2 regions of the Arthrobacter sp. FW306-07-I genome follow, and region 2 is predicted to be linked to the other one. Evidence: riboswitches for the same ligand, from Rfam matches in the RefSeq annotation. Region 2 holds a riboswitch; the other holds the start of a gene.
The links. Region 2 has a riboswitch for thiamine pyrophosphate ahead of LFT46_RS18840 (ECF transporter S component). Riboswitches for the same ligand answer to the same signal wherever they lie in the genome.

Region 1 (4,205 bases), 1.5 Mb from region 2:
TCCATGACCGGCATCTCCCGCAAGCTGCCCGACGTCGAACGGAACCGCCTCAAGCGCATCCTCAAAGACCGCCTGCCCGAGCACGCCGGCGTCATTGTTCGCACTGCCGCCGAGGGCGCTTCCGAGGAAGAGCTCACGCACGACATCAACAGGCTGCGGGCCCAGTGGGAAGGCATCGAAAGCCAGTCGGCCTCCACCAAGATCCTGGCCCCCGAACTGCTCTACGGCGAGCCGGACCTGACCATCAAGGTGGTCCGCGACGTCTTCAACGAGGACTTCTCCAAGCTCATCGTCTCGGGCGAGGAAGCCTGGGACACCATCGAGGCCTACGTAACCTACGTGGCCCCGGACCTGGTGGGCCGCCTCGAGAAGTGGACCAAGGACCAGGACATCTTCTCCGCTTGGCGCATCGACGAGCAGATCCACAAGGCCCTCGAACGGAAGGTCTTCCTTCCCTCGGGCGGCTCCCTGGTGATCGATCGCACCGAGGCAATGACCGTGGTGGACGTCAACACCGGCAAGTTCACCGGCAGCGGTGGCAACCTCGAGGAAACCGTCACCAAGAACAACCTCGAAGCTGCCGAGGAAGTGGTACGCCAGCTGCGGCTGCGCGACATCGGCGGCATTATCGTGATCGACTTCATCGACATGGTGCTCGAATCCAACCGCGACCTGGTGCTGCGCCGCCTGGTGGAATGCCTGGGCCGCGACCGGACCAAGCACCAGGTTGCCGAAGTGACCTCTCTCGGCCTGGTCCAGATGACCCGCAAGCGCATGGGCACCGGGCTCCTGGAAGTCTTCGGCGAGCAGTGCGAGGCCTGCGCCGGCCGCGGCGTGGTGACCCACGACGATCCCGTGGAGCACCGCAGGGCCAATGTCGTGGCCGCCGAGCACCACCACGTCCAGCGCAATGACAACCGGCCCGAAGCCCGGCCGGAAGCCCACCGCACCGAAAGCCAGCGGACCGACAACAACCAGCCGGGCGCACGTTCCGAACGAAAGCGGCGGCGCGGACGCAACGGCCAGCAGCCCGAGGCCGCTCCGGCTCCTGCCGTCCAGGTCCACACCGTCCACCCGGACCCTACGGACGCTGAGCGGCATGCCAAGGCAGAAGCAACCCGCCTTGCCCTGGCCAACATCGCCGCTGCTGCCCACGCCGCCCACCTGCACGACGAAGAGGTGGCGGCAACCCGGCAGGTGCCCGCCGCCCCGCCTGCGCCGGCTCCGGCGGAGGAGAAACACGACGCCGACGCCCCCACGCGTCCGGCGGCTGTCCTGACATTCGGTGGCGAGGAAGTCCCGCTTCCGTTCGTGGAGCATGCGGAGGAGCAGCAGCCCAAGCCGGCTCTCACCTTGGACCGGCTCGCTGAAGCGTTCGCCCACCTGGGCCAGCCGGCGTCGTCCGTGGAGGACGCTCCGGCCAGGACCGCGGAGGTGCCGCAGGCAGCCGAACCGTCCGCACCGGCACCGGCCACGCCGGAATCAGGGGCTGAAGCCGGGGGAGCGGAAGCCCGCACCGCGGTGGAAGTTCCAGGCGAAAAGGACTATTCGGACCACACGCTGGAACAGTCCCGGCAGCGCCGTCCGCGGCGCCACCGGGGTGCCAGCCGTGCGCAGGGTGCCGCCAACGAGACCGCCGTCCAGCACCACGAAAACGTCCAGTCGACTGCCGGAGGCCATTCGCACGCGGCCAAGGCCCCGGAAATGGATAAGGCACAGGCCACCGCCGAACCGGGCAAGGCGGCAGCGGAACCGATTATCCTCGGCGTCGGCGTCCCGGCTTCGGAGCTGTAAGCCGGAAGCCCCGGACAGGCAACAAAGACACATTCAGGAGTCCCCGCTTTGTGGACGGTTCCCCGGTGAATGACACGGGGAACAGTCCCAGGGCGGGGACTCCTGCGTGCGGCACCCACCCCTTTGCGGCAGGTGCTGTCACCTTTCCTGGGAATACGCCCCAGCGGCTAGGCTGGAAACCGACACGGGGTGCCGCGCAAAAGGCCGGCTGAGATCCACACCCGTTGAACCTGTCCGGCTAGTACCGGCGAAGGGATGTCTCTTGTCTTCAACCCTTTCCATGCCCCTGCCAGCTGCATTCGATGCACCCACTGCGTTGCCGGCAGGCCGTGACGTTCCACGCGTCCTCTCCATCGCGGGCTCGGACCCGTCAGGCGGAGCGGGCATCCAGGCAGACCTTAAGAGCATCGCCGCGCATGGCGGCTATGGCATGGCCGCCATCACCGCCCTCACAGCCCAGAACACCCAGGGCGTGCAGGCCGTGCACGTTCCTCCGGCCGCTTTCCTGGCCCAGCAGCTGGATGCCGTCAGCGACGACATCAACATCGACGCCGTCAAGATCGGCATGCTGGGTGACAGGGAAGTGATCCGCACTGTGCGCGGCTGGCTCGAAAAGGTGCGTCCCGACGTCGTGGTTCTCGATCCGGTGATGGTTGCCACCAGCGGCGACCGGCTGCTGAAGGAATCGGCGGAAGCGGCACTTCGGGAACTGCTGCCCCTTGCCCACCTCATCACCCCCAACCTGCCCGAGCTTGCCATGCTGATGGGCGCTGCCCCTGCGGAGAGCTGGGATGAGGCGCTGGCCCAGGGCAGGCGCCTGGCCGATGCCACCGGGGCCACAATCCTGGTCAAGGGCGGGCACCTGGCGGGGGAGCGCTGTCCGGACGCTCTGGTCAACACCGCGGGCCTGCTCGGGGAGGAGATAGTGGAAGTCCCGGGACCCCGTATTGCCACCCGCAACAGCCACGGCACGGGATGCTCCCTTTCCTCCGCAATGGCAACCGTGCAGGCACGCCTGGGCGACTGGGAAGCAACACTGCGGACCGTCAAGCCCTGGCTGGCCGGCGCCCTCGAGAACTCGGGCCAGCTGTCAGTGGGCCGGGGGAACGGGCCAGTGCACCACTTCCACCATCTGCGGCCGGCACTGCAGGAAGGCGGCTTCGCGGCCCGGCTATGGACGGAAGCCCAACAGGACCTCGACGACATCTACGCGCTTGACTTCATCCGCGGCCTGGCCGCGGGAGACCTGGCCGAGAAGGACTTCGCCTACTACCTGGCCCAGGACGCCCTTTACCTCAACGGGTACTCCCGCGTTCTGGCCCGCACCAGCGCCCTGGCCCCCTCGGAGGCCGAACAATTGTTCTGGGCAGGATCGGCCCAGAATTGCCTCGAAGTGGAAACGGAACTCCACCGCTCCTGGCTCAGCACACGGCCGGTCCAGGGCGGCCTGGGCCCCGTCACCAAGGCCTACGTTGACCACCTCACAGCAGCATCGGCGTCGGGCAGCTACGCAGTCCTGGCGGCAGCCGTCCTGCCCTGCTTCTGGCTCTACGCCGAGGTGGGCAGGAAGCTGCACTCCCAGTTCCTTTCCAGCTGTGAGCCTGAAGGGCACGCCTACGCGGCGTGGCTGCGCACCTACGCCGACGAGGGCTTCGCCGAAGCCACCCGCCGGGCCATCGCCATCGTGGATGGGGCGGGGCGGAAAGCGTCGGACCATGAAAGAGCAGCGATGGTCACCGCGTTCAAGCAGTCCTGCCGCTTGGAAGTGGAATTCTTCGACGCGCCGAGACTTCATTCCTGACCGCTGCCGGCAGCGCCGCCGCTATGATGGAGTGGCATGGTTGCGGTGCTGCCCGCCGGGTTTGTGGTTACTACCACAGCGGGGCCGCCGGAACCAGCCTCATTTGCGGCCGTGGACGGATTTAGCGTATTCTGGATCTTCGGTGCTTACGCCAACACTTGGGTTATGACCCTGGGGCATTCTGCTGTGTATAACAAGCGGACTGCTCCACCGGGACGGCTCACGGATTTCCCCGGGGAATCCACGGCGTTGAGGCACAGCGGGATCCCAGCCAATTTCCGAGCCGGGTGCCGCACGCAAATTTTGTAATAAACGTCGAGAGAAGTGAGTTCCCAAGTGGTGTACGCGATTGTCCGCGCAGGCGGCCGCCAAGAGAAGGTTTCCGTTGGAGACTTCGTTACCCTGAACCGCGTCGCCGGTGGAGCCGGCAGCACCATCGAGCTGCCCGCACTGCTCCTGGTTGACGGTGACAAAGTCACCTCCGCCGCCGCTGACCTGGCCAAGGTAACTGTTACGGCTGAAATCCTCCAGGACCTCCGTGGTCCTAAGATTGTCATCCAGAAGTACAAGAACAAGACCGGCTACAAGAAGCGCCAGGGTCACCGCCAGG
Region 2 (4,205 bases):
GCGCAGGAGGAAGCCGATCCCCAGCTGAAGGGAACCTTCGCTCATGGTCCAGATGCCGGCGTCGAGCAGGATCCTGCCGCTGTCCGGCGCCAGGATGGACGTGCTCCAACCGCCTATGGCGGCCGCGAGGATCAGCGGCCAGCCCCGCTGCCACAGCAGGGACAGGGTGAGCCCGGCCAGGGGAAAGAGCAGAAGCTCGAAGACCAACGCCACGGATGCCGAGACCCAGTCGATGGACAGGGCAAGGACGGCGGTGATGAGCAGGACCGCCGCGAATTTGCTGAGCGGGTTGGCGCGGGTGAGCACGGCCCGGTTGCCGCTGAGGGTGAGTTGCTGCCTCATGGCGCCACCGTTTCCGCAGCCACCATCCGCAGCTCCTCGCCGCCCAGCGCCTCAGTGAATTCGGCATCATGGGTCACCGAAACCACCGCCGTTCCGGCATCAAGCAGCTCGGACAGGAACGAGGCCAACTCGGCCCAGGTGTTGGCATCCTGCCCGAAGGTGGGCTCGTCAAGGACCAGGACCCGGGGGCTGGCGGCAAGGACGGTGGCCACGGACAGCCGCCGCTTTTCACCGCCGGAGAGCGTGTACGGGTTCGCATCCACCAGCTGGGTGAGCCGCAGCCGCTCCAGCAGCTCGTCAACCCGGTCCTCACCATGGCCCAGGTGCCGGGGGCCAAAGCGCAGCTCATCCAGCACTTTGCCGGTCACGAACTGGTGCTCAGGCTCCTGGAACACCGTCCCTACGCGGGAAATCAATTGCTCGGCCTTCCACCGGAACGGGTCGATGCCCGCACCCCGGCTGAGGTCCAGGGTGGCGGAGACTTTTCCGGAGACCGGCTCCAGGAGGCCGGCAAGGGTCAGCGCGAAGGTCGACTTGCCGGCGCCGTTGGGACCGGTGATGGCCAGGGCCTGCCCGGCGCGGACCTGCGCGGCCACGCCTTCCTGGACGGGGACGGGCGGGATCCTGCGGAAGCCCTTGCGGCGGGGTCGTTCGCGGGAAACACCCAGCTGTTCGGCCGCCAGCAGGAGATTCCCCGTTCCCGGCGCCTGCACCGCAGCCCGGGCACGGGTGGCCGGGACGTAGCCGGGAACCCACACCCCCGCCGCGGCGAGCATGGTGCGCGCCTCACTGAGTACCCGGTCCGGCGGCCCGTCCAAGAGCACGGCGGGCTCGGAGGCGGAGCCCGGCTGCAGGACCACGATCCGGTCCACCAGGTCCTTCCACACCGACACCCGGTGCTCCACCACCACCAGGGTGGCCCCGGTCTTGTCCAGGCAGCGCGCCACGGCGTCGCGGACTTCCAGCACCCCGTCCGGGTCCAGGTTGGCGGTGGGCTCATCCAGCAGGATCAGCCCCGGGCGCATGGCCAGGATCCCCGCCAGCGCCAGGCGCTGCTTTTGCCCGCCGGACAGGGCCGACGTCGGGTGGTCCAGCGGGAGGTGGGACAGTCCGACGTCGGCAAGCGCCTCGTGCACGCGCGCCCAGATGGCGTCACGCGGCACGGCAAGGTTCTCGGCTCCGAACGCGACATCGTCCCCCACCCGCGACAGGACCACCTGCGTCTCCGGGTCCTGCTGCATCAGGCCGGCGCGGCCGCGCTGGGAGCGGGGCACAGCGCCGTCAACCAGCAGCGAACCCGACTCGTCGGCGTCGCCCGCCTCGCCGTCGTCGTCAATGTCTCCCAGTACGCCGGCCAGCGCATGCAGGAGCGTCGACTTTCCGGCGCCCGAGGGGCCCAGCAGCAGCACCCGCTCGCCGGGGCTGATGTCCAGGTCAAGGGCATGGACGGCGGGCCTGGCCCTGCCGGCATGCCGCCAGCCCCAGCCGCGGGCAGTGACCGCCGCGGGGCGGACGGCGCCGGCTGCGCCCTGGGAGGGTGCCATCAGGAGAAGACTGGCTCCGTGGCAGCCCTGCGGGACGCGAAGGAGCTCAATACGCCGGTGCGGGCCAGGCCGCGGGTGGCGAGCCAGGACAGGCCTCCGGCCAGGACGGCGCCGGATATCGTGGCGAGGACGATGTAGGCGAACTTGTCCGCACCTGAGTAGGCGATGTTCCAGCCCCACGGCGCGAACGAGTCATTCAGGCCGCAGAAGAAGCCGGCCGCGGCGCCTGCCAGCAGGGAGACGGGCAGGTTGAACTTGCGGTAGGCGAAGATGATGAAGATGATCTCCGCACCCAGGCCCTGGATTAACCCCGAGAACAGGACCGAGGCGCCGTACTGCGAGCCCATAAGCAGCTCTCCGGTGGCGGCCACGGTCTCGCAGAACAGCGCCGCGCCCGGCTTGCGGATGATGAGCATGCCCAGCACGCCCGGAATCATCCATCCGCCGGCCAGCAGACCGGTGAGCGGCGGGTAGGCCGCGTTCATGGGGGCGGACAGTGCTGCCGCGCCTTGGTCCCATGCCCAGAAGATGACGCCGCCGGCGATGGCCACCAGCGCGGCCACCACGATGTCCACGACGCGCCAGGACCTGCTGGTGGTCTTCTTGATTGCTGCAGTGCTCATGTGATCCTCCTGGGAAACAGGAGGGGAAAGTGGACCGGCTGACGGCCCGTTGCCGTGCAGCCGCGACACTTTGAGAACTCGACTCCCTTGCGCCGGTACTAACCGGATCAGGTTCGAGGGTCTGCGGCTGTCCGCACTCTCAGCGCCCACCTGCGGTGCCCGGCTTTAGCCAGGATGCCCGACGGCGGCGCTCCCCTGTCGTTTTTAGTGTTGCTTTTTGGTTTGGGTAAGGCTTTTGATTTGCCCATCCGGGCGTGGTCCAGTTTACACCGAACGGCGCTGGATTGAGGGCTGCGGGCGCCAACCGGACAGGATGTGACCGGCCGTGCGTGGTGGCGCGAGGCATGGAAATAAGCGCGCTTAGCTTTTATTAGTAATCATGCTTACCATGTTGTCTCCCGGGTTTCGAGGAGTACGGGCACATGGGACTCACCATGGTCGGCCCCGCGTTCGTTCCCGTCAGCAGCGCGGCAGACCAAGGAGCACCATGAGAATCCCGGAAACCAGAGGCCCCGTCAGCAGCGCACTGTTCAAAGTCCTGGCGCAGGCTCCGGACGCCGCGGGGCCGGGCCTGGATGGGCTGTACTCCCTGATGGTGCGGCAGCTGGCCGGAACCGGCGACATCATTGCCGACGAGGACATTCAACTCGCACTATTCTGCCTTTACGAACTCCATTACTCCGGACTGGACGGCGTTTCAGACAGCTGGGAGTGGGAGCCTGCGCTGATCAGGGTCCGGCGGCTGATCGAGGAACCCTTCGAAGCGGCACTGCGCGCTGCCGCCAAGGAGGCGGCAGGAAACTTCGAACTGCCCGACGGAATTGCCATGACCAGTGACGCCGTTGCCGACGTCCTCTTCGGCCTGGCCGCCACGGACACCGGCCCCAGCCTGTCCCGCTACGTGGCCCGGAAAGCCACCCTGGACCAGCTCAAGGAGTTCCTGGTCCACAAATCCATGTACCAGCTGAAGGAAGCCGACCCGCACACCTGGGCCATTCCGCGGCTCAGCGGCAGGCCGAAGGCGGCCCTGGTGGAAATCCAGGCGGACGAATACGGCGGCGGCCGGCCTGAGCGGATGCACAGCGCGCTGTTCGCCCGGACCATGCGAGGCCTGGGCCTGGATGACAGCTACGGCGCCTACGTGGACACGGTCCCGGCAATCTCCCTGGCTTCCGTCAACCTCATGTCGCTCTGCGGCCTGAACCGCCGGCTCCGCGGTGCCATCACCGGGCACCTCGCCATCTACGAAATGACCTCCTCGCAGCCCAACCGCTTCTACGGCAACGGATTCCGCCGGCACGGCTTCGGCCCTGACATCACGCACTACTTTGACGAGCACGTGGAGGCCGACGCCGTGCACGAACAGATTGCGGGACGGGACCTCGCCGGCGGCCTGGTGGAAGCCGAACCGCAACTGCTTGCCGATGTCCTGTTCGGGGCGACGGCGGTCATGGCCATCGACAGCCGCCTTACCGCCCACCTGATGTCGTCCTGGGAAGCCGGGCAGACATCGCTCCGGGCGGCCGTACCGGCGGCAGCGTGACAGCCGCGCCCGCGGCAGTCGCTCCCGGGGCAAGGGAAGGGCGTCCCCGTTTGGTCTCCGACGCGGAGTACATCCTTCCCCTGCGCTGGACGGAGGACTCGGGCCTGGCAGAGTTGGCCGGTTACCTCCGCCAACTGGTGGGCTGGATTCCGG

Region 1: linked by a shared signal. The riboswitch ahead of thiD (bifunctional hydroxymethylpyrimidine kinase/phosphomethylpyrimidine kinase) and the one ahead of LFT46_RS18840 (ECF transporter S component) in region 2 are both predicted to bind thiamine pyrophosphate.

The regions. Positions count from the first base shown of each region.
Region 1 is NZ_CP084550.1:2,532,464-2,536,668, reverse strand. It holds gene LFT46_RS11725 (Rne/Rng family ribonuclease) at 1-1,794, shown strand, start outside; TPP riboswitch at 1,970-2,067, shown strand; gene thiD (bifunctional hydroxymethylpyrimidine kinase/phosphomethylpyrimidine kinase) at 2,075-3,595, shown strand; gene rplU (50S ribosomal protein L21) at 3,932-4,205, shown strand, end outside.
Region 2 is NZ_CP084550.1:4,043,093-4,047,297, forward strand. It holds gene LFT46_RS18830 (energy-coupling factor transporter transmembrane component T family protein) at 1-342, opposite strand, end outside; gene LFT46_RS18835 (ABC transporter ATP-binding protein) at 339-1,886, opposite strand; gene LFT46_RS18840 (ECF transporter S component) at 1,886-2,509, opposite strand; TPP riboswitch at 2,576-2,716, opposite strand; gene LFT46_RS18845 (iron-containing redox enzyme family protein) at 2,997-4,052, shown strand; gene LFT46_RS18850 (glycosyltransferase) at 4,049-4,205, shown strand, end outside.